Regions from separate parts of the Pseudomonas sp. KH_040 genome, predicted to be linked through region 2. Evidence: predicted binding sites of a transcription regulator. Region 2 holds the regulator's gene; each other region holds the start of a gene.
The links. The regulator sigma-54, encoded in region 2, starts transcription at its own class of promoters, with help from an activator protein. The targets are predictions, from matches to a motif close to ANTGGCATNNANNTTGCTNT.
Positions count from the first base shown of each region.

Region 1: a site for sigma-54 is predicted at 3,574-3,593, ahead of AC3IUF_RS25390 (pilin). Genes of this name have one in related genera too.
Region 3: a site for sigma-54 is predicted at 1,928-1,947, ahead of AC3IUF_RS09555 (CmpA/NrtA family ABC transporter substrate-binding protein). Genes of this name have one in related genera too.
Region 4: a site for sigma-54 is predicted at 3,997-4,016, ahead of AC3IUF_RS08065 (flagellar basal body rod protein FlgF). Genes of this name have one in related genera too.

Region 1 is NZ_CM174487.1:5,710,658-5,718,367, reverse strand. It holds gene AC3IUF_RS25405 (prepilin peptidase) at 1-491, opposite strand, end outside; gene AC3IUF_RS25400 (type II secretion system F family protein) at 493-1,710, opposite strand; gene pilB (type IV-A pilus assembly ATPase PilB) at 1,713-3,413, opposite strand; gene AC3IUF_RS25390 (pilin) at 3,640-4,071, shown strand; gene AC3IUF_RS25385 (BON domain-containing protein) at 4,369-4,725, shown strand; gene AC3IUF_RS25380 (DUF2845 domain-containing protein) at 4,961-5,257, opposite strand; gene AC3IUF_RS25375 (DUF748 domain-containing protein) at 5,257-7,710, opposite strand, start outside.
Region 2 is NZ_CM174487.1:1,030,802-1,038,511, reverse strand. It holds gene mlaD (outer membrane lipid asymmetry maintenance protein MlaD) at 1-166, opposite strand, end outside; gene mlaE (lipid asymmetry maintenance ABC transporter permease subunit MlaE) at 166-963, opposite strand; gene AC3IUF_RS04465 (ATP-binding cassette domain-containing protein) at 963-1,772, opposite strand; gene AC3IUF_RS04460 (KpsF/GutQ family sugar-phosphate isomerase) at 2,048-3,022, shown strand; gene AC3IUF_RS04455 (KdsC family phosphatase) at 3,022-3,546, shown strand; gene lptC (LPS export ABC transporter periplasmic protein LptC) at 3,555-4,127, shown strand; gene lptA (lipopolysaccharide transport periplasmic protein LptA) at 4,114-4,659, shown strand; gene lptB (LPS export ABC transporter ATP-binding protein) at 4,659-5,384, shown strand; gene AC3IUF_RS04435 (RNA polymerase factor sigma-54) at 5,572-7,065, shown strand; gene hpf (ribosome hibernation-promoting factor, HPF/YfiA family) at 7,139-7,447, shown strand; gene ptsN (PTS IIA-like nitrogen regulatory protein PtsN) at 7,460-7,710, shown strand, end outside.
Region 3 is NZ_CM174487.1:2,117,963-2,125,672, reverse strand. It holds gene rmf (ribosome modulation factor) at 348-563, shown strand; gene AC3IUF_RS09560 (quinone-dependent dihydroorotate dehydrogenase) at 820-1,839, opposite strand; gene AC3IUF_RS09555 (CmpA/NrtA family ABC transporter substrate-binding protein) at 2,063-3,274, shown strand; gene AC3IUF_RS09550 (ANTAR domain-containing response regulator) at 3,290-3,865, shown strand; gene AC3IUF_RS09545 (nitrate/nitrite transporter) at 4,331-5,542, shown strand; gene AC3IUF_RS09540 (bifunctional protein-serine/threonine kinase/phosphatase) at 5,550-7,220, shown strand; gene nirB (nitrite reductase large subunit NirB) at 7,634-7,710, shown strand, end outside.
Region 4 is NZ_CM174487.1:1,791,518-1,799,227, forward strand. It holds gene AC3IUF_RS08045 (amino acid aminotransferase) at 1-597, opposite strand, end outside; gene AC3IUF_RS08050 (4a-hydroxytetrahydrobiopterin dehydratase) at 597-953, opposite strand; gene phhA (phenylalanine 4-monooxygenase) at 1,071-1,862, opposite strand; gene AC3IUF_RS08060 (sigma-54-dependent phenylalanine hydroxylase transcriptional regulator PhhR) at 2,236-3,798, shown strand; gene AC3IUF_RS08065 (flagellar basal body rod protein FlgF) at 4,071-4,811, shown strand; gene flgG (flagellar basal-body rod protein FlgG) at 4,857-5,642, shown strand; gene flgH (flagellar basal body L-ring protein FlgH) at 5,695-6,390, shown strand; gene AC3IUF_RS08080 (flagellar basal body P-ring protein FlgI) at 6,418-7,506, shown strand; gene flgJ (flagellar assembly peptidoglycan hydrolase FlgJ) at 7,518-7,710, shown strand, end outside.

The DNA.
Region 1 (7,710 bases), 2.0 Mb from region 2:
AGCAACGGCAGCACCAGCACATCGGGCAGCAGTTGATGTTCGGTGTCGATCAGGCTCATCGCCAGCAACCCCCAGGTGAGGACGATCAGCAGGCACGCCGGCCAACCGAAACCGAAGTGCCAGCCGATGAAGGCCGAGAGCAACCCGCAAGTCAGTTCGGTCAAAGGATAGCGTTTGCTGATGGGCGCCGCGCACGCTGAACAACGCCCGCGCAGCCATAGATAACTGAGCAGGGGAATGTTTTCCCACGGACGGATCCGGTGGGCGCAATGCGGGCATTCGGAGTGCGGCAGCATCAGGTTGTAGGTCGGCAACGGCGCTTCGCCGGGCAAACCGAGTACGTCGTGGGCTTGCTGGCGCCAATCGCGTTCGAGCATTTTCGGCAGGCGCCAGATCAGCACGTTAAGGAAACTGCCGACCACCAGACCCAGCAGCAGGGCGGTGAAAACAAAGGCCAGTGGATACAGGGCGAACAGTTCGTCGATAGGCATGTCAGATCGCTGAGCCGAGTTGGAAGATCGGCAGGTACATGGCCACCACCAGCCCACCGACGATAACGCCTAGCACCACCATGATGAACGGCTCCATCAGGCTGGTGAGGTTGTCGACCATGTTATCCACTTCTTCTTCGTAAAAGCCTGCAACCTTGTCGAGCATTTCATCTAGAGCCCCCGACTCTTCGCCAATTGCGGTCATCTGCACGGCCATGTTGGGAAAGACCCCGGTGCTGCGCATCGAAAAATTCAACTGCATGCCGGTGGAGACGTCCTGGCGAATGCGCAACACGGCACGCTTGAAGACAACGTTACCGGTGGCGCCGGCCACTGAGTCGAGCGCTTCCACCAGCGGCACACCGGCAGCAAACGTGGTCGACAGGGTTCGAGCGAATCGCGCCACCGCAGACTTGTACATCAGCGTGCCCACCAAGGGCAGTTTCAACAGCCAGGTGTCTTTGCGGTCGCGTAATGCCTGAGATGTTTTCAGTGCATGGCGGCTACCAAAGATCGCCGCGACCAGCGCGCCGAGCATCGCCCACCACCATTGCTGCATGAATTCCGACAGGCTGATCACCATCAGGGTGAAGGCCGGCAGTTCGGCGCCGAACCCCGAGAACACCGACTGGAATTGCGGCACCACTTTGACCAGCAGGATCCCGGTCACGACTGCCGCCACCAGCACCACGGCGGTGGGGTAGGTCATGGCTTTTTTGATTTTGGCCTTCAGCCGTTCGCTTTTTTCCTTATAGGTCGCGACGCGTTCCAGCAACGTGTCGAGGGCGCCGGACTGCTCGCCCGCATCGACCAGATTGCAATACAACTCGTCGAAATACTGCGGCTTCTTGCGCAGGGCTGTGGCGAAGCTGTTACCGGCCGCGACCTCCTGTTTGACCTCGTCCACCAGCTTGCGCATGGCCGGGTTTTCAAAGCCTTCGCCAATGATGTCGAACGACTGCAGCAGCGGCACTCCGGCCTTCATCATGGTCGCCATCTGCCGGGTGAACAGAGCGATGTCCTGGGCCTTGATGCGTTTGCCAAAACTCAACAACGATGCGGATTTTTTGCGTACCTTGCCGGGACTGATCCCCTGTTTACGCAGTTGGGCCTTGATCAGTGCCGGATTCTGTCCACTGAGTTCACCGGTGACTTTGCTGCCTTTCCTGTCCGTACCTTCCCAGGCATAGATACTGATTTTCGCTGCCTTGACCGCCATGTTCAGTCCTTGGTGACCCGGTTGATTTCTTCAAGGCTGGTGATGCCTTGCATGGCCTTGTGCAGCCCGGAGGTGCGCAGGTCGTCGAAGCCGTCGCGGCGCATCTGCAGGTCGATTTCCAGCGAGTTGCCTTCGGCCATGATCAAGTGTTGCAGTGCTGGTGTGTTCTTCACCACTTCATATATCCCCACGCGTCCTTTGTAGCCGCCGTTGCAGTGATCGCAACCGACCGGCTCGTAGATCGTGAAATGGCCGATGCGTTCCTCGGGGAAACCTTCCTTGATCAAGGTTTCGCGCGGGATCTCGATGGCTTTCTTGCAGTGACTGCACAGTTTGCGCGCCAGGCGCTGGGCAATGATCAGGCTGACCGAGGTGGCAATGTTGAAGCCGGGAATGCCCATGTTGTGCAGGCGCGTCAGGGTTTCCGCGGCGCTGTTGGTGTGCAGGGTCGAGAGCACCAGGTGACCGGTCTGCGCAGCTTTGATGGCGATCTCGGCGGTTTCCAGATCGCGGATCTCACCGACCATGATCACGTCCGGGTCCTGGCGCAGAAACGAGCGCAACGCCTGAGCAAAGTCGAGTCCTTGTTTAGGATTGACGTTGACCTGGTTGATGCCTTCCATGTTTATCTCCACCGGGTCTTCGGCGGTGGAGATGTTGATGTCGACGGTATTGAGGATATTCAGGCCGGTGTAGAGCGACACGGTTTTACCCGAGCCGGTGGGGCCGGTGACCAGAATCATGCCCTGTGGCTGCTTGAGTGCGGCCATGTACAGATCCTTTTGCTCGGGCTCATAGCCGAGGGCGTCGATACCGATCTGCGCGCTGGACGGGTCGAGAATCCGGATCACCACTTTTTCGCCCCACAACGTGGGCAGCGTGTTGACCCGGAAATCGATCGACTTGCTTTTCGACAGGCGCATCTTGATCCGCCCGTCCTGCGGTTTGCGCCGTTCCGAGATATCGAGGCTGGCCATGACTTTCAGGCGTGCGGCGATGCGCCCGGCCAGTTGAATCGGTGGTTTGGCCACCTCACGCAGGATGCCGTCGGTGCGCACCCGTACCCGGTAGTTTTTCTCGTAAGGCTCGAAGTGCAGGTCGGAAGAGCCACTCTTGATCGCGTCGAGCAGCATCTTGTGCACGAAACGCACCACCGGCGCATCGTCGGCATCGAGGCCACCGATGGCGTCCTGCTTGCTGTCATCGACGGATTCGACATCGAGGCCGTCAAGATCGACATCGGCCATGTCTTCCAGGCCACTGCTGTGGGTGTCGAAGAACTTCTCGATGGCATCGGTGAGCTTGTCGTCCTCGACCAGAATGGCTTCGGTGCTCAGCCCGGTGCTGAACTGAATGTCGTTGATCGCTTGATGGTTGCTCGGGTCGGAGATGCCAACGAACAGCTTGTTGCCACGTCGCCACAGGGGCAGGGCATGGTGCTGACGCACAAGTTTTTCGCTGACCAGTCCTTTGGGTTGGGTTTCCTTGTCGAGGCAATTGAGATCAAGGAACGCCATGCCGAAATGCTCGCTGGCAATCTCGGCCACTTGCCAGCTCTTGACCAGTTTGTTCTGCACCAGATAGCTGACCAGCGACAGGCGATTGCGCTGGGCCTGTTGCCAGGCTTGCTGGGCGCTTTTTTCCGTGAGCAGTTCGGCCTGGACCAATTGCTTGGCCAGACCGCTCAGAGCGATGTCATTCATGGGAATTCCGCACACTTGCAGTTCATGACTTATAGCCTAGTCAAGTGACAGCGCCAAACACGGCGGGGGCAGGTGACAAAAAGTGTCAGATAGTGCGGTTGCGGGTTGTAGGAAATGGCGTTGTAGGTGGTTCGCGCCCAAGGGGCAGGGCCTCGAAGGCATTGGCATGGCCTATGCTGCGTCCCTTTCAGATCATGAGATTTCGACTCATGCATGGAGCGTGTCTATGAAAAAACAACAAGGTTTTACGCTGATCGAGCTGTTGATCGTGGTGGCGATCATCGGGATTCTGGCGACCATCGCCCTGCCGCAGTATTCCAAGTATCAGGCGCGGTCGAAGGTGACGGCGGGGCTGGCGGAGATCAGTGCGATGAAAGTGCCGTTCGAAGACACCATCAACCAAGGTACCGATCCGACGCTGACGCTGGTGGCCGGTAGTGCCACGGTCACAACGTCAAATTGCGCCGTGACCGCATCGGGCACCGCTTCGACCGGGGCCGGCACCATTGTCTGCACAATCAAGAACGCTCCTGGCCCTGTTCTGGACAAAACCATTACCTTGACCCGTTCATCGGGCACCGGTGCTGGCGTCTGGACTTGCGGCACCACTGTGGCGCCGGACTATTCGCCAAAAGGCTGCACCGCCAGTGGTACATAAGTTGAATGTGTGCTGAACAGGATGCCCCGCTTTGCGGGGCATTTTTCATTGCGCGACACTTCACAAAAGCTTCAATAATTTCAGCGTCTTAGGAACTTTTCAAAAAACCGCAACTTGCATGTGAATATTGCGCATGTCATGCAAATTGCATGATTTCGAAAATCTGCGTTAAACATAAGATATTGATTTATAAGGATTTTGTGTTGATGGAAAAGTTGGCACAGCGTTCGCAACTACCTTGGTAACCCTGCTGACAAGACAACCAGCAGACTTTCCAGAAAAACAGGAGTTACTCGTATGAAGAAGTTCGCTATCACTGCCGCTGCTGCTACCGCGCTGACCCTGACCATGGCTTCCGGTGCATTCGCACAATCCACTCAGGCTACCCAGGCTCCAATGACTCTGGCCGCCGGTGAAGTCACCCAGGCTAAAGAAGCTACTTCCGACACCTGGATCACCACTAAAGTGAAAAGCGACCTGGTGACCGAAAAAGGCATCCCAGGCACTGACATCAAAGTAGAAACCAACAAAGGTGTTGTATCTCTGTCGTCGACTGTAGCCATTACCGAAGCTCAGAAAACCACCGCAGTGAATATCACCAAGAAAATCAAAGGCGTCAAAGCGGTCTCCGCTGACGGCCTGAAAGCCGAGTAAGGCATGACTTCTCGCCTGGACCGGGAGAAGACGCGACAGACGGGCCGAGCAATACGTCTGCCGCAACTTTAGAGTTCATGCGAACGGTCACACGGAGGTGACCATTACGGGCCCCGGCACTTGTGTCGGGGCCTGTTCTATTTTTAGAAGCAAAAGATCGCAGCCTTCGGCAGCTCCTACAGGGAAATGCATTCCAGATTGTAGGAGCTGCCGAAGGCTGCGATCTTTTGCTTTTTCAGTTGCCGCGTTTGCTGTTGATCTGGCGCAGGCGATTGCCTTCGAAGCGCAGGTATTGATACATGCCGTTGCTCGGGCCGTAAGTCCATTCCTCGACCTGAAACTCCTCGCGGCGATTGGCGCTGCGCTTGTAGCCCAACACATCACGGCTGACCGGCTCACCGCATTTCTGCAGGACTTCGCTGGACCGGTCGCCAAGGCTGATCAATTGACTGCCGCAGCGCAGCGTATCGGACGCCGAGGCGTGACTGGCCGCGAGCGTCATTGCGAGCAAGGCCAGCCACTGAAGTTTCATCACTCGGCATCCAGGTGCATTTGCGTGACCACGCGGCCATCGCTTTCGGCCTCGCCAAGGTTGGCGTCGATGAAGTACACGCGGTCGTCTGCCAGCTGGCCTTTATCGACCAGATAATCCTTGATGCTGCTGGCGCGGTCCTGACCCAACTGACGCAGCAGCACGTCGCTGCCACTCCAGAACTTGATCACGCCTTCGCGCATCTTCGCCGTACGTTCTTCCTTGCCCAGATCCTTCCATTCCGCCGGTGGCTGGGTTTTCAGGCGGGTGCGGTAAATGCCTTCGAGCAGCGGACCTTTCTCGCTGTCCGGCACTTGCAGCAACGACGCCTGCGCCGGGACTTTATCGCCGCGACGCTGGAGCATCTTGTAGTAGTTGTACTGGTATTCACGTTCCAGACGCTGCTCGGCGAGCAATGGGCCATCGCTGCTTTGCGCGGCAGTACCCTCGATTTCCAGGCGCAGTGCCGGACGTTCCTTCAGTGCTTGGGACAGCTTGATCAGCGCCGCTTCGGCATCCTTGCTCAACTCGCTGGAGCCGGGCGCAAACGACACAGTGCCAAGGTCTTGCGAACCGCCGCCACTGATCAACCCGCCGATCATTTTGAATGGCGCGGCTGCGGCTTTGACGATCAGGTTGCGCAGGGTCTGCCAGACGATCGGCATCACGCTGAATTGCGGGTTGTTCAAGTCGCCGGTCACCGGCAATTCGATGGAGATCTTGCCGTCGACGTCCTTGAGCAGGGCAATCGCCAGTTTCAGCGGCAGGCTCACGGCATCCGGGCTGTCGACTTTTTCGCCGAGCTGCAATTGTTCGACCACCACTTTGTTTTCGGCTTTGAGCTGGCCCTTGGTGATCAGGTAATGCAGGTCGAGGTTGAGCCGACCCTTGCGAATGCGGTAACCGGCGAATTTGCCGGAGTAGGGCGTCAACGTCGTCAGTTCGACCCGTTTGAAACTGGTGGCGATGTCGAGGCTGGCCATCGGGTCGAACGGATTGACCGCGCCCTTGATGGTCACCGGTGCATAGCGGTCGACCTTGCCTTTGATGTCGACGCTGGCCGGTTTTGCCTGGCGGCTGTCGATGGTGCCGATCTGGCCGTTGAGTTGCTGCACGGCGGTGGCGAAGTTGGGCGTCAGGCTGAAGTCGGCGAAGTTCGCCGAGCCGTCATTGATCGCGATGCCACCGATGTGAATGCCCAGCGGTTTTTCGTTGCTGGCTGGTTTGGCTGCTGTGCTTTTTGCGCCACTGTCAGCGGGCTGCGGGATCAGCAGATCATCAATGTTGGTGGTGCGATCATCGTTGATCATGAACCGCGCGTACGGCTGGAACAGGTTGATCCTGTCGATCGACAGGCTGTCGCCGTGCTGATAATTCAGGCCTTCGACCACCACTTGCTGCCACTTGAGGAAGTCGCGGGTTTTCAGGGTGTCGAGGGTGTGCAGTTGATCGATCTGCGCACGTCCGGTGACGCTGAGTGCCAGTGGTTCTGTGCTCTTGAGATTGACCTTCAGGTCACTGCCGAGCATGCCGCTGCGCAGTTCCAGGCGAATGAAAGGATTGATGTAGGACTGTGCGACGCGCAGGTCGATGTCCTGGGTTTTCACGTTGAGCTGGGCGTTGACCGGGGCGAGATTGACGGTGCCGTCGGCGGTGATCTTGCCTTGCTTGCCCACGCCGCTGTCGAGATTGAGCTTGAAGGGCGAGCCGTTGAGGCTGTCGAAATCCTGCAGGTCGACGTTGAGCGGGGTGATATCCAGTGCTACTGCCGGTTGGGCCGAGCGGTCGGCCAGATGCACGGTGTAGTTACGCAATTGCACGTCTTTGAGCAGCACTTGCCAAGGCTTGCTTGGCGCAGTCGGTTCAGCTTTCGGCGAGTCGGCAGCGGCGGGCGTGCTGGCAGGTTCTGCGGCGGCTTTGGCGGCCGGTTTCGACGGTTGGCTGGCGAACAGTTTCTGCCAGTCCAGTTGGCCGTCAGCTTCGAGCGCCGCCCAGGTTTCCAGTTTGTTGCTGCGGATCTTGCCGACCACGACTTGTTGCTTGGCCAGATCCAGCGAGGTTTCGCTGATGTCGAGACGTTCGAGTTTTGCCAGTGGGCGTCCATCAGGCGCCTTGATCGCGAAGGGCGCGATGCTCACCGCGACATTGTTCAACTGCAGTTCGGTTTCTTTCGACAGATTGAGTTTGTATTCGCTGCTGAGACTGATCACGCCGTCTTCAAGTACCAGCGGCACCGAGTCTCGCACGTAGGGCCAGAAGGCTTTCATCTTGCCGTCGGTGACTTTCAGGGTGCCTTCGGAAGTGAACGGGATCAGGCTGAAATTGCCACTCCAGTCGATCCGGCCACCGGCCGGGCCGATGGCGACCAGGGTCATGTCGGCGCTGTCTTCGGGCAGGGTGCTGAGGTTTTTCAGCTCGAAGCTGAGATCGTCGTAGAGAAACTCGATGGGTTC
Region 2 (7,710 bases):
CTCTGACCGTCAAACCGGCGATATTGTCAAAGTAGGCATACAGTTTATAGGTGTCGGTGGTCGACGTCGGAGACAGACCACTGACCCGCAAAGCAAGCAGCAACAAAGCCAGGATCCCTGCCAGCAGGAACAGGCCGACACCGATTTCCAGGGTGCGGTTTTGCATCAGAAATCTCCAAACATCAAAGCGGTCAGAATAAAGTCCAGGCCGAGCACTGCCAGCGAGGCAAACACCACGGTCTTGGTGGTGGCACGGCTGATCCCCTCGGAAGTGGGCTCACAGTCGTAGCCTTGGAATACGGCGATCCAGGTCACTACAAAGGCGAAAACAATACTTTTGATCACGCCATTGAGCACGTCACTGGTGAAATTCACGCTGTTCTGCATGTTTGCCCAATAAGAGCCTTCATACACACCCAGCCAGTCGACAGCCACCCACGAACCGCCCCAGATGCCCACCACGCTGAATATCATCGCCAGCACTGGCAGGGAAATGAAGCCGGCCCACAGGCGCGGGGCAATGATGTACTTGAGCGGATCGACGCCGATCATTTCCAGGCTGGAAAGCTGTTCGGTGGACTTCATGTTGCCGATCTCTGCCGTCAACGCCGAACCGGCACGACCGGCGAACAACAGCGCTGTCACCACCGGGCCGAGCTCACGCAACAGGGTCAGCGCAACCATCTGCCCCACGGCCTGTTCCGAACCGTAGCTCGACAGAATGCTGAAGCCCTGCAGCGCCAGCACCATGCCGATGAAGATCCCGGAAACGACGATGATCACCAGCGACATCACGCCGACTGAATGCAGTTGCTTGACCAGAAGGCTGAAGCCACCGCTGATCCCGCCACGCCCCAGCAAGGCATGAAACAGAAACAGCGTCGCACGACCGAACACCGCGACGGCGTCGATCGCCGCCTCGCCGAACCGGCGCACGCGTTCTATTAATGAAATTCTGCGCATCAGCGCTTCCCCAGAAGATCTGCGCGGTAATCCGTCGCTGGAAAATGGTACGGCACCGGGCCATCGGGATCGCCGGTCATGAACTGGCGGATCCGCGGCTCGTCCGAGTTCATCAACTCGTCCGGCGTACCCTGACCCAGCACCTGACCATCACCGACGACATAGATATAGTCAGCGATGCTCGCGGTTTCAGCCAGATCGTGGGACACCACGATACTGGTGATCCCCAGAGCATCATTGAGCAGACGGATCAGACGGACCAACACGCCCATGGCGATCGGATCCTGCCCGACGAACGGTTCGTCGTACATGAGGATCTGCGGATCGAGCGCAATCGCCCGCGCCAGTGCGACACGGCGCTTCATGCCACCGGACAGCTCATCCGGCATCAATTCGATGGCACCGCGCAGACCGACCGCCTGCAATTTGAGCAGGACGATGTCGCGGATCATTTCTTCCGGCAAATCGGTATGAACACGCAGTGGGAAAGCGACGTTCTCGAACACATCGAGATCGGTGAACAGCGCGCCGCTTTGAAACAGCACACCCATGTGCTTTCGCGCATCGAACAGATCGCTGCGCGAAAGCGCAGGCAGGTTCTGGCCGTTGACCCAGACTTCGCCGCTGGCAGGGCGCAATTGTGCACCCATCAATCGCAGCAGCGTGGTCTTGCCACACCCGGAAGGTCCCATGATGCCGGTGACCTTGCCGCGCGGGATGCGAATATCGACGTTATTGAAAATGCTGCGCGCACCGCGCTTGAAGGAGACTCCCTTCAGCTCGACCGCGTAGGCGTTATCGGCACTCATCTAAACTCCTTGCGATGCAGCCTCTCACTCGGACGCCTGTCTTTACTTAAAAAGCACGTACATCCCGGGCAGGCCGAACTGGCGGCGAACTATATCACTGCAAAGGCTAAGCGCCCAAGGCTTGTACCAGCCTGTGTTCGGCGATATGACAGGTGCGCAGGCTCTTTTGCCGGCTTTTGGTAACGAGGAATGACAAAGCACGACGAACTTGCGTGAGCCTTTGCAACATAACCGCTATAATCGCCGCCTTTTCATCGGGCTATACGATTTCTGACATGAGCCAATCCAGCGACCTGATTCAATCGGCACAACGCACCATCCAACTCGAAGTGGAAGCCGTACAAGGCTTGCTGCCCCATATCGACGCCGATTTCGTACGTGCTTGCGAGATGATTCTGGCCAGTAAAGGCCGTGTGGTCGTGGTTGGCATGGGCAAATCCGGGCACATCGGCAACAAGATTGCCGCGACCCTGGCCAGCACCGGCACCCCTGCATTTTTCGTGCACCCGGCCGAGGCCAGCCATGGCGACATGGGCATGATCACCCGCGACGACGTGATCCTGGCCCTGTCGAACTCCGGCTCGACCAATGAAATCGTGACTTTGCTGCCGTTGATCAAACGTCTGGGCATCCAGTTGATCAGCGTCACCGGCAACCCGCAATCGCCGCTGGCCAAGGCGGCCGAAGTCAATCTCAACGTTCACGTCGAACACGAAGCCTGCCCGCTGAACCTGGCACCGACCTCGTCGACGACCGCAGCACTGGTCATGGGCGATGCGCTGGCCGTGGCACTGCTGGAAGCACGCGGCTTCACCGCCGAAGATTTCGCTTTCTCGCACCCGGGTGGCGCCCTCGGCCGTCGCCTGCTGCTGAAAGTGGAAAACGTCATGCACGCCGGACAAGAGTTGCCGCAAGTCCAACGCGGCACGCTGCTCAAAGACGCATTGATGGAAATGACCCGTAAAGGTCTGGGCATGACCGTTATCCTTGAAACGGACGGTAAACTCGCCGGGATCTTCACCGACGGCGACTTGCGCCGCACGCTGGATCGCAGCATCGACATCCGCAGCGCCACCATCGACCAGGTAATGACGGCCCACGGCAAGACTGCCCGCCCGGAAATGCTGGCCGCCGAAGCCCTGAAAATCATGGAAGATCACCGAATCAACGCATTGGTAGTCGTAGACGAGGAAGATCGCCCGGTCGGCGCCTTCAACCTCTCCGATCTGCTGCGCGCAGGAGTCATGTAATGAGCAACGATCTGCTGCAACGCGGCAAAGCGATCAAACTGGCGGTTTTCGACGTCGACGGCGTTCTCACCGACGGTCGCCTGTACTTCCTTGAAGACGGCAGCGAGTTCAAGACCTTCAACACCCTCGACGGTCAAGGCATCAAAATGCTGATGAACGCCGGCGTGCAGACCGCTATCATCAGCGGCCGCAAGACACCCGTCGTTGAACGTCGAGCGAAAAACCTGGGGATTCCCCACCTGTTTCAGGGCCGCGAAGACAAATTGGTTGTTCTCGACGGTCTGCTTGAGCAACTGGGCCTAAGCTATGAAGAAGTCGCTTACCTCGGTGACGATCTGCCCGATCTGCCGGTGATTCGCCGTGTTGGTCTGGGCATGGCCGTAGCCAACGCCGCCGATTTCGTCCGCGAACACGCCCATGGCGTAACCCGCGCCCGTGGTGGCGAAGGGGCCGCCCGCGAATTCTGCGAATTGATCCTGCGCGCCCAGGGCCGCCTCGATGCGGCCAACGCCGCGTACCTGTGAGCCAAACCATGTTTAGCAAAAAATTTCGCAACTTCCTGCTGTTCGGCTGTATCGCGGCGATATTTGCCGCGGTGGGCTACTGGAACATCAGTCCGGAACGCTTCCTCGACAAGCCACCGGTGACGTCGGTCGAAACGCCTATCGACTGGTATGCAACCAACACGCACACCCTGCAATACCTGCCGGACGGCAAAGTGCAGTATGAAATGACCTCCGACAAGGCCGAGCACGTCAAGGCTACCGATGTCACCCTGGTCACAAAGCCGGACCTGAACATGTATCGCGGCACCGACTTCCCTTGGCACGTAACCAGCGAACGCGGCGAAGTGAACTCGGGCGGTACCGAAGTTGAACTGATCGATTCGGTACGCGTACAGCGCACCGATGAGAAAAAACGCGGCACTCTGATCACCAGCACCCGCATGACCGTGTTCCCGCAGCAAGAATATGCGCAGACCGAGCAACCCGTTAGAATCGAGGGTGCTGGCGGTGTATCGACTGGCGTCGGAATGAAAGCGTACCTGAAGGAAAGCAGGATACACCTGCAATCGAACGTAAGAGGACAGTATGAGGCTCGTTAAAACCCTCCCTATTTTGCTCAGTCTGGGCGCAGCACTGGGAAGCGTGAGCGCCTGGGCTCTGCCGAACGATCAGCAGCAACCTATCCGCATTCAGGCCGACGACGCCCAACTGGATGACAAGAACGGCATCGCCACCTACAAAGGTGATGTGATCATCACCCAAGGCTCGATGATCGTTAAAGGCAACACGGTGACCATCACCCGTACGCCGGCTGGCGATATCGATGTCGTGACGTCGGTGGGCAACCTCGCCTACTTCGAACAGTTGCAGACTCAAGGTGATGCCAAGCCTGTACAGGGCTGGGGCGTAACGATCCAGTACCACGCCGCGCAAAACCGCGTTGTACTGATCGACAAGGCCAAGGTTGTCGATAAGGACAACAACACGACGCAAGGCGAGAAAATCGTCTATGACACCGTGAAGAAACTGGCCAGCGCCGGTCGCGCTACCGGCAGCAAGGTCACCGAGGCGCGTCCGCGCATCGACATGGTGATCCAGCCGAAGAAGAAAACCGACGAGAAAACCCAGTAATGGCAACTCTGAAAGCTCAGCACCTGGCCAAGGCCTATAAAAGCCGCCAGGTCGTGCGTGATGTCAGCCTGTCGATCGACAGCGGCCAGATCGTCGGCCTGCTCGGCCCGAACGGCGCCGGCAAGACGACCTGCTTCTACATGATCGTCGGCCTGGTACAGGCCGATCAGGGTCGCGTGCTGATCGATGATCTGGACGTCAGCCACCAGCCGATGCACGGTCGTGCCAAGGCCGGTATCGGCTATCTGCCGCAAGAAGCGTCGATCTTCCGCAAACTGTCGGTGGCCGACAACATCATGGCCATCCTCGAGACCCGCCAGGAGCTCGACAAGGCCGGCCGTCGCAAAGAGCTGGAAAACCTGCTGCAGGAATTCCACATCAGTCACATCCGCGACAACCTCGGCATGAGCCTGTCCGGTGGTGAACGCCGCCGTGTGGAAATCGCTCGCGCGCTGGCAACGGCACCGAAATTCATCCTGCTCGACGAACCGTTCGCCGGTGTCGACCCGATTTCGGTCGGCGACATCAAGCAGATCATCCACCACCTCAAGGCCAAGGGCATTGGTGTACTGATCACCGACCACAACGTCCGTGAGACGCTGGACATCTGCGAAACCGCTTACATCGTCAACGACGGTCAGTTGATTGCCGAGGGCGATGCAGAAACCATCCTGGCCAACGATCTGGTCAAGGAAGTGTATCTGGGCCACGAGTTCCGCCTGTAAGCGCAACAGTGCCCGGTGCGCCGCCCGGGCGCTGTATCGATTCAAGCAGGATTTAATACGCTTTAATTGTTACAGCGCTCTAGGCAAACACTTCAGTTTCAGGCATATAATTTGCTTAAGTTTGGCGCTTCGGCGCCCTGTAGTGGATGGCGCATAGCGCCGGCGAATAAGGTGTTAAGCCCCTGCCATGAAACCATCGCTAGTCTTGAGAATGGGCCAGCAGCTGACGATGACACCGCAGCTGCAACAGGCCATCCGTCTGCTCCAATTGTCGACCCTGGATCTGCAACAGGAAATCCAGGAGGCTCTGGAATCCAATCCGATGCTCGAACGCCAGGAAGAAGGCGACGACTTCGACAATTCCGACCCCATGGCCGACAACGCCGAACAGAAGCCCGCCACCGAAATCCAGGAACCGTCCTATCAGGAAACTGCCCCGACGGTGGACAACCTCGAGGAGGGCGAATGGAACGAGCGCATCCCCAACGAGCTTCCGGTCGACACCGCTTGGGAAGACGTCTACCAGACCAGTGCCAGCAGCCTGCCGAGCAGCGACGATGACGAGTGGGACTTCACCACACGCACCTCCGTCGGCGAGAGCCTGCAAAGCCATCTGCTGTGGCAACTGAACCTTGCACCGATGTCCGACACCGATCGCCTGATCGCCGTCACCCTGATCGATTGCATCAACAATCAGGGCTACCTGGATGAAACCCTCGAAGAGATCCTCGAGGCGTTCGATCCGGAACTGGACATCGAACTGGACGAAATCGAAGCCGTCCTGCACCGCATTCAACAATTTGAACCAGCCGGCATCGGCGCCCGCAACCTCGGCGAATGCCTGCTGCTGCAATTGCGCCAGCTGCCAGCCAAGACGCCTTGGCTGGCTGAAGCCAAGCGTCTGGTCAGCGATTACATCGACCTGCTCGGCGGCCGCGACTACAGCCAGTTGATGCGTCGCATGAAGCTCAAGGAAGACGAACTGCGTCAGGTCATCGAACTGGTGCAGAGCCTGAATCCGCGCCCAGGCTCGCAAATCGAGTCGACTGAAGCCGAATATGTTGTCCCTGACGTTATCGTGCGCAAGGACAACGAACGCTGGCTGGTCGAGCTCAATCAGGAGTCGGTGCCACGCCTGCGCGTCAATGCCCAGTACGCCGGTTTCGTGCGTCGCGCCGACACCAGCGCCGACAACACCTTCATGCGCAATCAGTTGCAGGAAGCCCGCTGGTTCATCAAGAGCCTGCAGAGCCGCAACGAAACCCTGATGAAAGTTGCCACCCAGATCGTCGAGCATCAGCGCGGTTTTCTGGAGTACGGCGACGAAGCCATGAAGCCGCTGGTCCTGCATGACATCGCCGAAGCGGTCGGCATGCACGAATCAACGATTTCACGGGTGACCACACAGAAATTCATGCATACCCCGCGCGGTATTTATGAGTTGAAATACTTTTTCTCCAGCCACGTCAGCACCTCCGAAGGCGGCGAATGCTCGTCCACAGCGATCCGCGCGATCATCAAAAAACTGGTTGCAGCGGAAAATCAGAAAAAGCCGTTGAGTGACAGCAAGATCGCTGGTTTACTGGAGGCACAAGGCATTCAGGTGGCTCGCCGCACCGTCGCCAAGTACCGCGAATCCCTCGGGATCGCGCCTTCGAGCGAACGCAAGCGGTTGATGTAAGCCACGTTACAGCGTTCCAGTGGCAGGCTTTTCGGCCTGCCGCTTTATGCACTGGCAACGAAGGAGAAGCTGTATGCAAGTCAACATCAGTGGACACCAACTGGAAGTGACCCAACCTCTGCGTTCCTACATCGAGGAAAAACTCCAACGACTGGAGCGACATTTCGACAAGATCACCAACGTGCAAGTCACGATGTGCGTCGAAAAGCTGAAGCAGAAAATTGAAGCCACCTTGCATATACCCGGCAGCGAAGTGGTCGCTAACGCAGAAGATACTGATATGTATGCTGCGATCGACTCACTGACCGACAAGCTGGATCGCCAACTCAAAAAGCATAAGGAAAAGACCCAGAGCCTCCTTCAGGGCGCTACCGGTCGTTAACATCCCTAATCCATGATCCGACTTGAAACCATCCTGACCCCCGGCCGTTCCCTCGTGAACGTGCCGGGCGGCAGTAAAAAGAAAGCCCTCGAACAAATTGCCAACCTGATCGCCCGCGAAGTGCCGGATCTGGAGATGCAAGATGTCTTCGAGGCGTTGATTGCCCGTGAAAAACTCGGCTCCACCGGTTTTGGTAACGGCATCGCCATTCCTCACTGCCGTCTCAAGGGTTGCCAGTCGCCTATCAGCGCCTTGATGCACCT
Region 3 (7,710 bases), 1.1 Mb from region 2:
GACCCTTCGTCGCTTTATACCCCAGCGCAAACGTGGGTCATTCTCACTAAAGAATTAACCCCATCATCCAGCGCGGGGCCGATCATACCGGGGTTTGCTGAAAAACCGTGCATGAAACCCGTCGTTACTTATGGCTGTAGCACTAATTTCGTTACGTCCTTATGACAAAACGATCATTCCCTCGGTGTGACTCATTGGTTAGAACTGAACACAGGTTGACGTCGCAACGGCGTCAACACCTTGGCTCGCCACGCCGGCAGCGAGCCGCACCATGGCAGGTTTTTTCTGCCAGACCTCAGTTGAGGTCAACGCGATACAAAACAGTCAACAAGTGAGGGAAACACCCTATGAGAAGACTTAAGCGTGATCCGTTGGAAAGAGCATTTTTGCGCGGATATCAATATGGCGTTGGTGGCAAATCCCGTGAGCTTTGCCCATTTACTCTACCGTCGGTACGTCAAGCCTGGATTAACGGCTGGCGAGAAGGACGCGGCGACAACTGGGACGGTATGACCGGCACTGCGGGAATCCACAGACTCAACGAACTTCACGCCGTCGGCTGACACAGGGCACTTATTCCGACACGACAATCTGAATTTGTAACGACTTACCATGCACGTCCTTCCCGGACGGCGGGCTGCGGCCCAGGGGCTCCTTCGAGGAGCCCTTTTTTATGCCTGTCACATTATCTGTGCCATACACAAAACCTGTAGGAGTGAGCCTGCTCGTGATAGCGGTCTGTCAGTCGCTGATGAAGTGACCGAAAGAAAGCTATCGCGAGCAGGCTCACTCCTACAAGGGAACAGTGGTGTCTATGGATCAGCGCAAGGCGGCGATCGCGTCTACGGATTCACGGATCAGCGCCGGGCCTTTATAGATGAAGCCGGAGTAGATCTGCACCAGGCTCGCACCGGCGAGAATCTTCTCCGCCGCATGCTTGCCTTCGGTAATCCCGCCAGCCGCAATGATCGGCAACCGCCCCGCCAATTCACTGGCCAGCACCTTCACGGTATTGGTGCTCTTCTCACGCACCGGCGCACCGGACAACCCGCCCGCCTCGTCGCCATGCTCCATGCCCTCAACGCCAACACGGCTGAGGGTGGTGTTGGTCGCGATTACCGCGTCCATGCCGGTTTCGATTAACGCCTGGGCGACCTGCGCGGTTTCTTCATCGGTCATGTCCGGCGCGATCTTGATCGCCAGCGGCACATGCTTGCCGTGACGCAGGGCCAGTTCGGCACGGCGCGTGGCCAGATCCGCGAGCAATTGCTTGAGCGAATCGCCGAACTGCAGGCTGCGCAGGCCCGGGGTGTTCGGCGAGCTGACGTTGACCGTGACGTAGCTGGCGTGGGCATAAACCTTGTCCAGGCAGATCAGGTAGTCGTCGACCGCGCGTTCAACCGGGGTATCGAAGTTCTTGCCGATATTGATGCCCAGCACGCCTTTGTATTTCGCTGCGGCCACACGCGCCAGCAGGTTATCGACACCGAGGTTGTTGAAACCCATGCGGTTGATGATCGCCTCGGCTTCCGGCAAGCGGAAAATCCGTGGTTTCGGGTTGCCCGGCTGCGGACGCGGGGTCACGGTGCCGATTTCAACAAAACCGAAACCCAGCTGTGCGAAACCGTCGATGGCCGCGCCATTCTTGTCCAGACCGGCCGCCAGACCTACCGGGTTCGGAAACTCGAGGCCCATGACCGTCACCGGTTTCTTCGCCGGCGCCTTGCACAGCAAGCCGTTGAGGCCCAAACGCCCACCCGCGCCGATCAGATCCAGCGACAGATCGTGGGAGGTTTCCGGGGAAAGTTTGAACAACAGCTGACGGGCCAGGGAATACATGGGCGGCAATGACTCGGGCGGCGAAAAGAGGCGGCGATTATAGCCGGGCATCGACCTGCCGCGCGAGGCGCACGCGCAAATCACTGGCAGTGGCATATGCCTTGCACCCTCCTTGACTATCAGCGCGCAGGCCAATGACGGCAGGCGGGCAAGGACAATGGCGTCGTCCCGGGTTTTGCCTGCGCAAAGTCCGCGGCGGCGTTTTTTTTCGAGGTGGCGGTGTATGAATGAACCTTCGGTAGGGCCACTGGCCTGGGTCAATGGCAGCGATGCTCCGGAAAAGACTGCAATCAACCTCGGTTTCATGGCGTTGAGCGACTGCGCATCGGTTGTCGTTGCTGCCACACAAGGCTTTGCCCAGCCTTACGGGCTGACCCTGAATCTCAAGCGCCAAAGCTCCTGGGCCAACCTGCGCGACAAACTGGTCAGCGGTGAACTGGATGCTGCCCACAGTCTGTACGGTCTGATCTACGCCGTGCATCTGGGCATTGGCGGTGGGGCGTCGAGCGACATGGCGGTGTTGATGGGGCTGAACCAAAACGGTCAAAGTCTCAACCTGTCCCACGGCCTGCAGAACATTGGTGTGACCAGTCCTGAAGCGCTGGACCGCCACGTGCACCAAAGCCGCGCAAAACTCACCTTCGCCCAGACGTTTCCCACTGGCACTCATGCGATGTGGCTGTATTACTGGCTGGCGAGTCAGGGCATTCATCCGTTACAGGATGTCGACAGCGTGGTGGTGCCGCCGCCGCAAATGGTTGCGCATCTGCAAGCCGGACGCATCGATGGTTTTTGCGTCGGCGAGCCTTGGGCCGCCAGCGCGGTGCAGCAGGATCTCGGTTTTACCCTGGCGACCAGCCAGACCATCTGGCCCGATCACCCGGAAAAAGTCCTTGGCTGCACCCGTGAATTTGTCGAGCAGTATCCGAACACGGCACGGGCGCTGGTGATGGCGATCCTTGAAGCCAGTCGCTTTATCGAAGAAAGTCCGGAAAACCGCCGCAGCACCGCGCAGTTGCTCAGCGCGCCGGAATATCTGGACGCTCCGCTTTCGTGCATTGAGCCGCGTTTTCTCGGTGACTATGCCGATGGCCTTGGCAATCGCTGGCAGGATCCGCACGCGCTGCGTTTTCACGGTAACGGCGAGGTGAATCTGCCTTATTTGTCGGACGGTATGTGGTTCATGACCCAGTTCCGCCGCTGGGGCCTGCTGCGCGAAGATCCGGATTACCTCGCCGTCGCCCGCCAGGTTCAGCAACTGGATATCTACCGCGACGCCGCCACCGCTGTCGGCGTCGCCGCGTGGGGCACCGACATGCGCAGCAGTCAGTTGCTCGACGGCAAAATCTGGGATGGTAGTGACCCGGCCGCTTACGCGCGCAGCTTCAAGCTGCACGCGTTGAACGACGACGCTCCCCTTCTCGCCCGCCGCTGACAGGAGACCGCGAACATGTTGCGCATTCTGCTGATCAATGACACGGCGAAAAAAGTCGGTCGCCTGAAAGCCGCGCTGACTGAAGCCGGTTTCGAGGTCATCGACGAGTCCGGCCTGACCATCGACCTGCCCGCGCGCGTCGAAACGGTGCGCCCGGACGTGATTCTGATCGATACCGAGTCACCGAGCCGCGATGTCATGGAGCAAGTCGTGCTGGTCAGCCGCGACCAGCCACGGCCAATTGTGATGTTTACCGATGAGCATGATCCGGGGGTGATGCGCCAGGCAATCAAGTCCGGGGTCAGCGCCTACATCGTTGAAGGCATTCATGCACAGCGTCTGCAGCCGATTCTCGATGTAGCAATGGCGCGCTTCGAGAGTGATCAGGCGTTGCGGGCGCAGTTGCAGGCGCGTGATCAGCAACTGGCTGAGCGTAAGCGCATCGAACTGGCCAAGGGGTTGCTGATGAAGATGAAGGATTGCAATGAGGAAGAGGCTTACACCCTGATGCGGCGCCAGGCGATGAGCCGGCAGCAAAAGCTGATTCAGGTGGCGGAGCAGATTATTGCCATGAGTGAGTTGCTTGGCTGAAAGTACTGAACGCTTGAAAAGCCCCTCACCCTAGCCCTCCCGAAACGTCGGACCGCCCATAGGGAGAGGGGACTGACCTAGGTGTCTGGCGTCAAACATCGACCTGAAAGACCGAGTCGATTATGGATTCACAGCAGAAAATCACAGGTCGGCGTACTTCTCGAGCATCCCCCAATCAGTCCCCTCTCCCTCTGGGCGGTCCGACGTTTCGGGAGGGCTAGGGTGAGGGGCTTTTGATTTTCCGCCTGTTGGCACAAATCTCGCTAAGTAAAACGCACAGGTAACCAACGGCGGTTGCCCCACCCACGACAAAGACGTCGCTCACCCGTTCGCCCCAACCGGCGCATCAGGTAGCGGCGTTTTTGCGTTTTGGCCCCACAGCCCGGGGTCGGTGGTGCGGCCGTGGCGGCGCCCCACCTGCTGTTGCATGACTCCTTTCGAGACTCTTTTCAGCTGAGGTGCGCGATGAATTCAAGCTTCTGGAAATCCGGCCACACCCCGACCCTGTTCGCGGCCTTCCTCTATTTCGACCTGAGTTTCATGGTCTGGTACCTGCTCGGCCCGCTGGCGGTGCAGATTGCCGCCGACCTGCACCTGACCACACAACAACGTGGCCTCGTCGTCGCCACGCCGATCCTCGCTGGCGCGGTGCTGCGCTTTGTGATGGGCATGCTCGCCGATCGGCTGTCGCCGAAAACCGCCGGGCTGATCGGCCAGGTCATCGTGATCTGCGCACTGTTCGGCGCCTGGAAACTCGGCATCCACAGTTATGAACAGGCGCTGATACTCGGCCTGTTCCTCGGCATGGCTGGCGCATCGTTTGCCGTCGCTCTGCCACTGGCGTCGCAGTGGTACCCGCCGCAGCATCAGGGCAAAGCCATGGGCATCGCCGGTGCGGGCAACTCGGGCACCGTGTTTGCCGCACTGCTCGCTCCGGTACTGGCGGCTGCGTTCGGCTGGAGCAATGTCTTCGGCTTCGCGTTGATTCCGTTGATCCTGACGTTGGTATTGTTCGCCTGGCTGGCAAAAAACGCCCCTGAGCGGCCGAAAGCCAAAGCCATGGCTGACTACTTCAAAGCCTTGGGCGACCGCGATAGCTGGTGGTTCATGTTTTTCTACAGCGTGACCTTCGGCGGCTTCATCGGTCTGGCCAGCGCCCTGCCCGGCTATTTCAACGATCAATACGGTCTGAGTCCGGTGACGGCCGGTTACTACACCGCCGCCTGCGTGTTCGGCGGCAGTTTGATGCGACCGCTGGGTGGCGCACTGGCTGATCGCTTTGGCGGTATCCGCACACTGCTGGCGATGTACACCGTCGCCGCCGTCTGCATCGCCGCGGTCGGTTTCAACCTGCCGAGTTCCTACGCGGCGCTGGCACTTTTCGTCTGCACCATGCTCGGTTTAGGGGCAGGCAACGGTGCGGTGTTCCAACTGGTGCCGCAGCGTTTTCGCTTGGAGATCGGCGTCATGACCGGGCTGATCGGCATGGCCGGCGGCATCGGCGGTTTCGCCTTGGCCGCCGGCATGGGTGCGATCAAACAGAGCACCGGCAGCTATCAACTGGCCCTGTGGTTGTTCGCCAGCCTCGGCGTGTTGGCGTGGTTTGGCCTGCACGGCGTCAAGCGTCGCTGGAGAACCACCTGGGGTTCGGCAGCCGTAACGGCGGCGCGGGTCTGAGGCGTCGATGGCCCTGCAACTGAGTTTTGCCGAAGCCAGCGCTACTGGCCCGCGTGCGGAGAATCAGGACGCTTTGCGCTTGGTCACGCCCGCTCCGGCGCTGGCGGCGAGCAAGGGTTATCTGTTCGCTATCGCTGATGGCGTCAGCCAGTGTGCCGATGGCGGACTGGCTGCGCGTTCGACCTTGCAGGCGCTGGCGCTCGACTACTACGCCACACCGGAAACCTGGAGCGTGGCGCAGGCACTGGACCGACTGCTGCTCGCGCAAAATCGCTGGTTGCAGGCCAACGGTGGTGGGCAACCGTTGCTCACCACGGTCAGTGCTTTGGTCATGCGCGGTCGGCGTTTTACCCTCGCCCACGTCGGCGATTGCCGGGTGTATCGCTGGCACGACGATAGTTTGCAGCGGATCTCGGAGGATCATGTCTGGGAGCAGCCAGGCATGCAGCATGTGCTCAAGCGTGCATTGGGGCTGGATCAGCATCTGGTGCTGGATTTCCTCGACGGTGAACTGCGTGACGGTGAAAGCTTTGTGCTGCTCAGTGACGGAGTCTGGTCGACGCTGGGCGATACCGCGATTGCCGCGATTCTGCGTGATCAACCGGATCTGCACAGCGCCGCGCAGACGCTGGTCAATGCCGCGCATCTGGCGGGGAGTCAGGACAATGCCAGTGCATTGCTGGTGCGCGTCGATGCACTGGGTGAAGCGAATATCGGCGATGCATTGATTCATTTGCAGCAATGGCCCCTGCCGCCGCCGCTGAAACCTGGCCAATCCTTCGAAGGCTGGCAGGTTCAGGGGATTGTCGCTCAGAGGCAGCAATCGCTGCTGTATCGGGTTGTCGATGGACAAGGCCAGGCATGGCTGTTGAAAACCCTGCCGTCGCGCTCCAGCGATGATCCTCGCGCCGGGCAAGCGCTGCTGTCCGAGGAATGGTTCCTCAAACGCGTGGCCGGCCGGCACTTTCCTGAAGTCCATGCCTGCCAGCAGCGTCAGCATTTGTACTACGTGATGCGCGAATATTCCGGGACAACGCTGGCTCAGCTGTTTCAGCAGTCCGGCCCATTGCCGCTGGCGCAATGGCAGGATATCGCCGAGCGCCTGCTGCGCGCGGTGGGGCTTTTGCATCGGCGGCAGATTCTGCACCGGGACATCAAACCGGAAAACCTGCATTGGGGTGACGACGGCGAGTTACGCCTGCTGGATTTTGGCTTGGCGTATTGCCCGGGCTTGTCCGAAGACGCGCCGTCAACGCTGCCCGGAACCCCAAGTTACATCGCCCCGGAAGCGTTTCGCGGTGATCCGCCGAGTGCGCAGCAGGATTTGTATGCAGTCGGCGTGACCCTGTATTTCCTGCTTACCGGGCATTTTCCTTATGGCGAGATTGAAGCGTTTCAACGGCCGCGATTTGGTCTGCCGGTGATTGCCAGTCGCTATCGGCCTGATCTGCCGGAATGGTTGGCGCAGAGTCTGCAGCGTGGCGTGGCGGCGGATCCGCAACAACGGTTTGAAACGGCTGAAGAGTGGTTGTTGGTGCTGGAACAGGGCGAGCGGCAGAGTTTGAGTGTGCGGCCTCGACCGTTATTGGAGCGGGAGCCGCTGAAGGTCTGGCGGACGATGGCATTGCTGGCGTTGCTCGGGAATCTGGTGCTTCTGGTTTTGTTGTTTCATCACTGACACCGCGTCGCGGCCATCGCGAGCAGGCTCACTCCTACAATTGGAAACGCGTTCCACTGTAGGAGTGAGCCTGCTCGCGATGACGTCAGCCCAATCACCACAAATCCATCTACCTGAGCGCCCCACGAACGAGCAATCCGCCTCGATTCAGTGCAAAAAATCACCCTCAGAACCTGCCAAACCCCAATAAACCCGCCACTGTTCCCACTTGGCACAACCACTGCATTAGCCCACTCAGCACACACATAAAGCCCAACCTTCAACGACGAAGGCTGCGCTTCCCGAGAGAACGGGACCAGGACAAAGGCGTCCTCGCTAGGCAACTAGCGGGACGCCTTTTTTTGTTTGCGCAAAATTTGTCGAGCAAGGCCTGACTGCCCACAAGAGGCCAGCCGCAGCTCCCGGAGAACCTGATGAAAAAACTCAAACTGGTGATGATCGGCAATGGCATGGCCGGGGTCCGCACCCTCGAAGAATTGCTCAAGCTGAG
Region 4 (7,710 bases), 760 kb from region 2:
GTCCAGTACACGCTGCCAGTCGTCATGATTCAAATCGAAACCGGTCGGGTTGTGGCAGCACGCGTGCAGCAGCACCACATCACCTTTCGGCACTTCGTTGAGCACCGCGAGCATGGCTTCGACGTCGAGGCGGTTGTCGCTGCCCACGTATGGGTAGTGACTGACCTTGACCCCGGCCGTGGCGAAAATGGTTTCGTGGATCGGCCAGGTCGGGTTGCTCAGCCACACGCCTTTGCCCGGCAGGCATTGGGCGATGAAGTCGGCGGCCAGACGCAGGGCACCGGTGCCGCCCGGGGTCTGAGTAGCGCCGGCACGTTGTTCGGCAATCAGCTTCGAGTCGGCACCGAGCACCAGCTCGTTGATGGCTTTGCCGAACAGCGGGTTGCCGTGGCCACCGATGTAGGTCTTGGTGTCCTGGCTTTCGACGAGGCGCGCTTCGGCGAGTTTCACCGCTTCCGGGATTGGCGTCAGGCCCTGAGCGTCCTTGTAGACGCCAACGCCCAAGTCGAATTTGCGCGGGTTGCTGTCCTGCGCATACGCCTCCATCAAGCCGAGGATCGGGTCGCCGGGTACCCGGCCGATGGCGTCAAAATGCATTACTTGCGTCCTTCTGCAGTCTTGGCCACTTCGTCAGTACGCGCGGCCATGATGAAGTCGTTGCGGTGCAGACCTTTGATCGAGTGGCTCCACCAGGTCACAGTGACTTTGCCCCACTCGGTCAGCAGGCCCGGGTGATGACCTTCGGCCTCGGAGATCTCGCCGACAGCGTTGGTGAAGGCCAGTGCGTGTTTGAAGTTCTTGAACAGGAAGACCTTCTCCAGTTGCATGATGCTGTCGCGCACTTCGATGTTCCAGTCAGGGATCTGCTTGATCAGGATCGGCAGTTCTTCGTCGCTGACTTGTGGCGCATCGGCGCGGCAGGCTTCGCAGTGGGCTTGGTTCAAAGTCGACATGGTGTATTCCTGAAATCGAGTGTGTTTTTTTTATTAAAGCGTTTGAGCTGTCAATGCCGTCACGCTAAACCAAAGTGGCGGCGACTGACAGGCTCAATTGTCAGCAAAAGTCGCGGTTCACGCGGCTTTCGGTTTCGGCGGAAATTTCGGTGCGTGCAGACCCAGCTGCATGCCTTGGCGAACCATGGCCATGATGTCTTCATGGGCCACATCGAACAGACGCTTGAGGTTCGGCAGGACAAAGTACAGCGGTTGCAGGATGTCGATGCGATACGGCGTGCGCATGGCTTCGAGCGGATCGAAGGCTTGATGCTCAGGCTCGTCCGACAGCGAGTAAACGGTTTCTTTCGGTGAGGACAGGATGCCGCCGCCGTAGATGCGTTTGCCTTGTGGGGTGTCGACCAGGCCGAACTCGATGGTCATCCAGTACAGACGCGCTAGATAAACGCGTTCTTCCTTGGTGGCCTGCAAACCGAGTTTGCCGTAGGTGTGGGTGAATTCGGCGAAATACGGGTTGGTCAGCAACGGGCAGTGACCAAAGATCTCGTGGAAAATATCCGGCTCTTGCAGGTAGTCCAGCTCTTCGCGGGTACGAATGAATGTAGCGACCGGAAATTGCTTGCTGGCCAGCAGTTCAAAAAACGTCTGGAAGGGGATCAGTGCCGGCACGCGGGCGACCTGCCAACCGGTGGTCTCGCCGAGCACCTTGTTGATCTCGCCGAGTTGCGGAATGCGGTCGTGGGGCAGACCGAGTTTTTCGATACCGTCCAGGTATTCCTGGCAGGCACGCCCTTCGATCACTTTTAGCTGGCGAGTGATCAGCGTGTTCCACACCGCATGTTCTTCGGCGGGGTAGTCGATAAAACCTTGCGCATCGGGCTCGCGGGCCACGTATTGCGTCTGCTTCATACTGCTCTCCTGCTAGGGGAATTCGTTCTTGTTATGTCCAGCGATGGATTCAGAATTACCTGAGAGCGGGTTGATGTGCAGCAGGTTGAATGGCCTGCGCGTAGGAAATTTCTCTCTAATTCGTAAAGTTATCGTTACGGTTTGACGGATATCTCGCTTTTACGGTGATTCACAGGTTTGAAAAGGCCGATGGCTGTCACATAATCTTGACAACTATCTGCGTGCCACCATAGAAAAGTCTGGCGCGGTCCCCTGTAGGAATGAGCCTGCTCGCGATAGCGGTGTATCAGTCAGCATCAATACCAACTGACCCAAAGCCATCGCGAGCAGGCTCACTCCTACAGGTTTCTCATCGTTTATTCGGGCGATTTATATGCGCATCAAAGTCCACTGCCAGAACCGCATCGGCATCCTGCGCGACATTCTCAACCTGCTGGTTGCCTATGGGATCAACGTCGCGCGCGGCGAGGTCGGTGGCGAGCATGGCAATGCGATCTACCTGCACTGTCCGAACCTGATCAATATTCAGTTTCAAGCGCTGCGCCCCAAGTTCGAAGCGATCGCCGGGGTGTTTGGCGTCAAGCGGGTAGGGCTGATGCCCAGCGAACGACGGCACATGGAGTTGAATGCGCTGCTCGGCGCACTGGAGTTTCCGGTGTTGTCGATCGACATGGGTGGCTCGATCGTCGCGGCCAACCGCGCGGCGGCGCAGTTGCTCGGTGTGCGCGTTGATGAGGTGCCGGGGATTCCGTTGTCGCGCTACGCCGAAGATTTCGACTTGCCGGAGCTGGTGCGCGCGAATAAATCGCGAATCAATGGCATGCGGGTCAAGGTCAAGGGCGACATCTTTCTGGCCGACATCGCACCGCTGCAATCGGAGCACGACGACAGTGAAGCGATGGCCGGTGCCGTGCTGACCTTGCATCGCGCCGATCGCGTTGGCGAGCGCATCTACAACGTGCGCAAGCAAGAGTTGCGTGGCTTCGACAGCATCTTCCAGAGTTCGAAAGTCATGGCCGCCGTGGTGCGGGAAGCGCGGCGTATGGCACCACTGGATGCGCCGCTATTGATTGAAGGCGAAACCGGCACCGGTAAGGAGTTGCTGGCGCGTGCCTGCCACCTCGCCAGTCCGCGCGGGCAGTCGCCGTTGATGGCGCTTAACTGCGCCGGCCTGCCCGAGTCGATGGCCGAGACCGAGTTGTTCGGTTATGGCCCGGGTGCGTTCGAAGGCGCGCGCGCTGAGGGCAAGCTTGGGCTATTGGAGTTGACCGCGGGCGGCACGCTGTTTCTCGACGGTGTCGGTGAAATGAGTCCGCGCTTGCAGGTGAAGTTGCTGCGTTTTCTGCAGGACGGTTGCTTCCGCCGGGTCGGCAGTGATGAAGAGGTTTATCTGGATGTGCGGGTGATCTGCGCCACCCAGGTGGACTTGTCTGAGCTGTGCGCACGGGGCGAGTTTCGCCAGGATTTGTATCACCGCTTGAACGTGCTCTCCTTGCACATCCCGCCGCTGCGCGAATGCCTCGACGGGTTAACCCCACTGGTAGAGCATTTTCTTGATCAGGCCAGTCGGCAGATCGGCTGCTCGCTGCCGAAACTGGCGCCGGCGGCGATGGATCGCCTCAGTCATTACCACTGGCCGGGCAACGTGCGGCAACTGGAGAACGTGTTGTTCCAGGCGGTTTCGCTGTGCGACGGCGGCACGGTGAAAGCTGAGCATATTCGTCTGCCGGATTACGGCGTGCGTCAGCCGCTTGGCGATTTCTCGCTGGAGGGTGGGCTGGACGAGATTGTCGGGCGCTTCGAGAAAGCAGTGCTGGAGCGGCTGTATTCCGAGCATCCGAGCAGTCGGCAGTTGGGTAAGCGGCTGGGGGTTTCGCACACCACGATTGCCAACAAGCTGCGTGAATATGAGGTCGGCAAAGATCCCGAAGCTTAAGATCAAAAGATCGCAGCCTTCGGCAGCTCCTACAGGAATACGCATTTCAAATGTAGGAGCTGCGGCACGCTGCGATCTTTTGATCTTTTGCCGCCAAGCGGCATAACACCGCCGGTTTTTCGACTTCGATACATTTCAAATTTCCTCTCGCCATCCCTCAAGTCCTTTGTTTACCGGGCCTTTGTGCGCCAGAAAAAAGTTGGTCTGCAAATTGCTTATGGCTCAGCAGTACAGCGGTGGGCGGCAAACGTCCGGCATGCAGAGGAAAGAGTGTGGACAAGTACCTTTATGTGGCAATGACCGGCGCCAGCCAGAATGCGCTGGCGCAAAAGGCGCATGCCAACAACCTGGCGAACATCTCCACCAACGGTTTTCAGCGCGACCTGGAGCAGGCGCGTTCGATGCCGGTGTTCGGTGACAGCTTTCCGGCGCGTGCGTTTGCCATGAGCGAACGGCCCGCCACCGACTTCACCCCGGGCTCGCTGGTGCAGACCGGCCGCGACCTCGACGTCGCGGTGACCGGCAACGGTTTCATTGCCGTACAGAACCCTAACGGCGGCGAAAGCTACGTGCGCACCGGCAGCCTCAACGTCGACGCCCTCGGCGTGCTGCGCGCCGGCAACGGCATGCCGGTGATCGGCAACGGCGGTCCGATCGCCGTGCCGCCCGAGCAGCAGATCGAAGTCGGTGAAGACGGCACCATCAGTATTCGTGCGATGGGCGAAGGCCCGCGCGTCATGGCGGAAGTCGACCGGATCAAACTGGTCAACCCGGACATCAAGAACATGAACAAGGGCCTCGACGGCTCGATCTACACCAAGGACGGCCAGCCTGCGCCGGCCGATGCCAACGTCAAGCTGGTGTCGGGTTTCCTTGAGTCGAGCAACGTCAACGCCGTTGAAGAGATGACCTCGGTGCTGGCCTTGGCCAAGCAGTTCGAGTTGCACGTCAAAATGATGAACACCGCCAAAGACGACGACCAGGCCATGGCTCGGGTCTTGCAGATCAGCTAATTATCAGAACGTCGCGCCGTAAAACAGGCGCACGAGGAGAATCGAATGCTTCCGGCTCTATGGGTTGCCAAAACCGGTCTGTCCGCCCAGGACACCAACCTGACCACCATTTCCAACAACCTGGCAAACGTGTCGACCACGGGTTTCAAACGTGATCGCGCCGAGTTCCAGGACTTGCTCTATCAGATCAAGCGTCAACCAGGCGCCCAGTCGACCCAGGACAGCGAACTGCCGTCGGGTCTGCAACTGGGTACCGGTGTGCGCATTGTCGGCACCCAGAAAAACTTCACCGCCGGCAGCCTGCAAACCACCGAGCAGCCGCTGGACATGGCCATCGACGGTCGCGGTTTCTTCCAGATTCTGCAGCCGGACGGCACCACGTCGTACACCCGTGACGGTACCTTTCACCTCGATTCCAATGGCCAGATTGTTAACGCCAGTGGTTTCGCTCTGGAACCGGCCATTGTCATTCCGAACGATGCCCAGACCTTCACCGTCGGCCGTGACGGCACGGTGTCCATCACCGTCGCCGGCAACGCTGCGTCGCAGGTGATCGGCAACCTGCAAACCGCTGACTTCATCAACCCGGCCGGTCTGCAAGCCGTGGGTAACAACCTGTTCCTGGAAACCGCCGCTTCCGGCGCGCCGCAAGTCGGCACCCCGGGTCTGGCCGGTTTCGGTACCACCCTGCAGAACACCCTGGAAACCTCCAACGTCAGCACCGTTGAGGAGATGGTCAACATGATCACCACTCAGCGCGCTTACGAGATGAACTCCAAGGTGATCTCCACCGCTGACCAGATGCTCTCGTTCGTAACGCAGAATCTGTAATCAAGTCTATGAGGCGGCCATGAGGTCGCCTGCAACACCGTGAGGTAGGGTCATGAATCGCTTTGTATCTGTTCTGGCATTGAGTGGGGTCGTCTCGCTCGCGGGCTGCGTCGCCCCGACGCCCAAGCCCAATGACCCTTACTACGCCCCGGTGTTGCCGCGCACGCCGTTGCCGGCTGCCGCCAATAATGGCTCGATCTATCAGGCCGGCTTCGAGCAGAACCTGTACAGCGACCGCAAGGCTTTCCGGGTCGGTGACATCATCACCATCACCCTGAACGAGCGCACGCAGGCGAGCAAGAACGCCAACTCGCAGATGGACAAGAACAGCGATAACAGTGTCGGTCTGACTTCGTTGTTCGGCTCCAGCCTGACCACCAACAACCCGATTGGTGGCGGTGACCTGAGTCTGAACGCCGGCTATAGCGCTGACCGTTCGACCAAGGGCGACGCCAAGTCCGGGCAGAGCAACAGCCTGACCGGTTCGATCACCGTGACCGTCGCTGACGTGCTGCCCAACGGCATTATCGCCGTGCGTGGCGAGAAGTGGCTGACGCTGAACACCGGTGACGAGCTGGTGCGCATCGCCGGCCTGGTGCGCGCCGATGACATCGCCACGGACAACACCGTGTCGTCGACCCGGGTCGCCGATGCACGCATCACCTACTCGGGTACCGGCGCGTTTGCCGATACGAGTCAGCCAGGCTGGTTCGACCGTTTCTTCCTCAGCCCGCTGTTCCCTTTCTAGGTGGCTACGTTGAATCTGAAAAGCTTCATGCTGGCGGCGACCCTGATGTCCGCCGCTTTTGGTGCCCACGCCGAGCGGCTGAAAGATATCGCCAGCATTTCCGGCGTGCGTTCCAACCAGTTGATCGGTTACGGCCTGGTGGTCGGGCTTAACGGCACCGGCGACCAGACGACGCAAACCCCGTTCACCCTGCAGACCTTCAACAACATGCTCTCGCAGTTCGGCATCAAAGTGCCGCCGGGATCGGGCAACGTGCAGTTGAAAAACGTCGCGGCGGTGTCGATCAGTGCCGACTTGCCGGCGTTCGCCAAGCCCGGTCAGCAGGTCGACATTACCGTGTCCTCGATCGGTAACTCCAAGAGCTTGCGCGGCGGTACGCTGTTGCTGACCCCGCTCAAGGGTATCGACGGCAACGTCTACGCAGTCGCTCAGGGCAACCTGGTGGTTGGCGGTTTCGACGCAGAGGGCCGTGACGGATCGAAGATCACCGTCAACGTTCCGTCGGCCGGTCGCATTCCGGGCGGTGCCTCGGTAGAGCGCTCGGTGCCGAGCGGTTTCAACCAGGGCAACAGTCTGACGCTGAACCTCAACCGTTCCGACTTCACCACCGCCAAACGTATCGTCGACAAGATCAACGACATGCTCGGCCCTGGCGTTGCGCAAGCCATCGATGGCGGTTCGATCCGCGTCACCGCGCCACTCGATCCGAGCCAGCGCGTCGACTACCTGTCGATCCTGGAAAACCTCGAAGTCGATCCGGGTCAGGCGGTGGCGAAAGTCATCATCAACTCGCGTACCGGCACCATCGTCATCGGCCAGAACGTGAAAGTGTCGCCAGCCGCCGTGACCCACGGCAGCCTGACCGTGACCATCACCGAAGACCCGATCGTCAGCCAGCCGGGCCCGCTGTCCAATGGCCAGACCGCTGTCGTGCCACGCTCGCGGGTGAATGCCGAGCAGGAAGCCAAACCGATGTTCAAGTTCGGCCCGGGCACCACCCTCGACGAGATCGTGCGGGCGGTGAACCAGGTCGGCGCGGCACCGGGTGACTTGATGGCCATTCTCGAAGCCTTGAAGCAGGCCGGCGCGTTGCAAGCCGACCTGATCGTGATCTGAGGCCGACCCTTATGGATATGCGCAAAAGCGGTCTGGTCAGCAGCAGCGATTCGGGTTCCTACTCGGACCTCAATCGCCTGAACCAGCTCAAGGTCGGCGACAAGAACAGCGATGCGAACCTGCGCAAAGTGGCGCAGGAATTCGAATCGCTGTTCCTCGGCGAGATGCTCAAGTCGATGCGCTCGGCGACCAACGCCTTGGGTG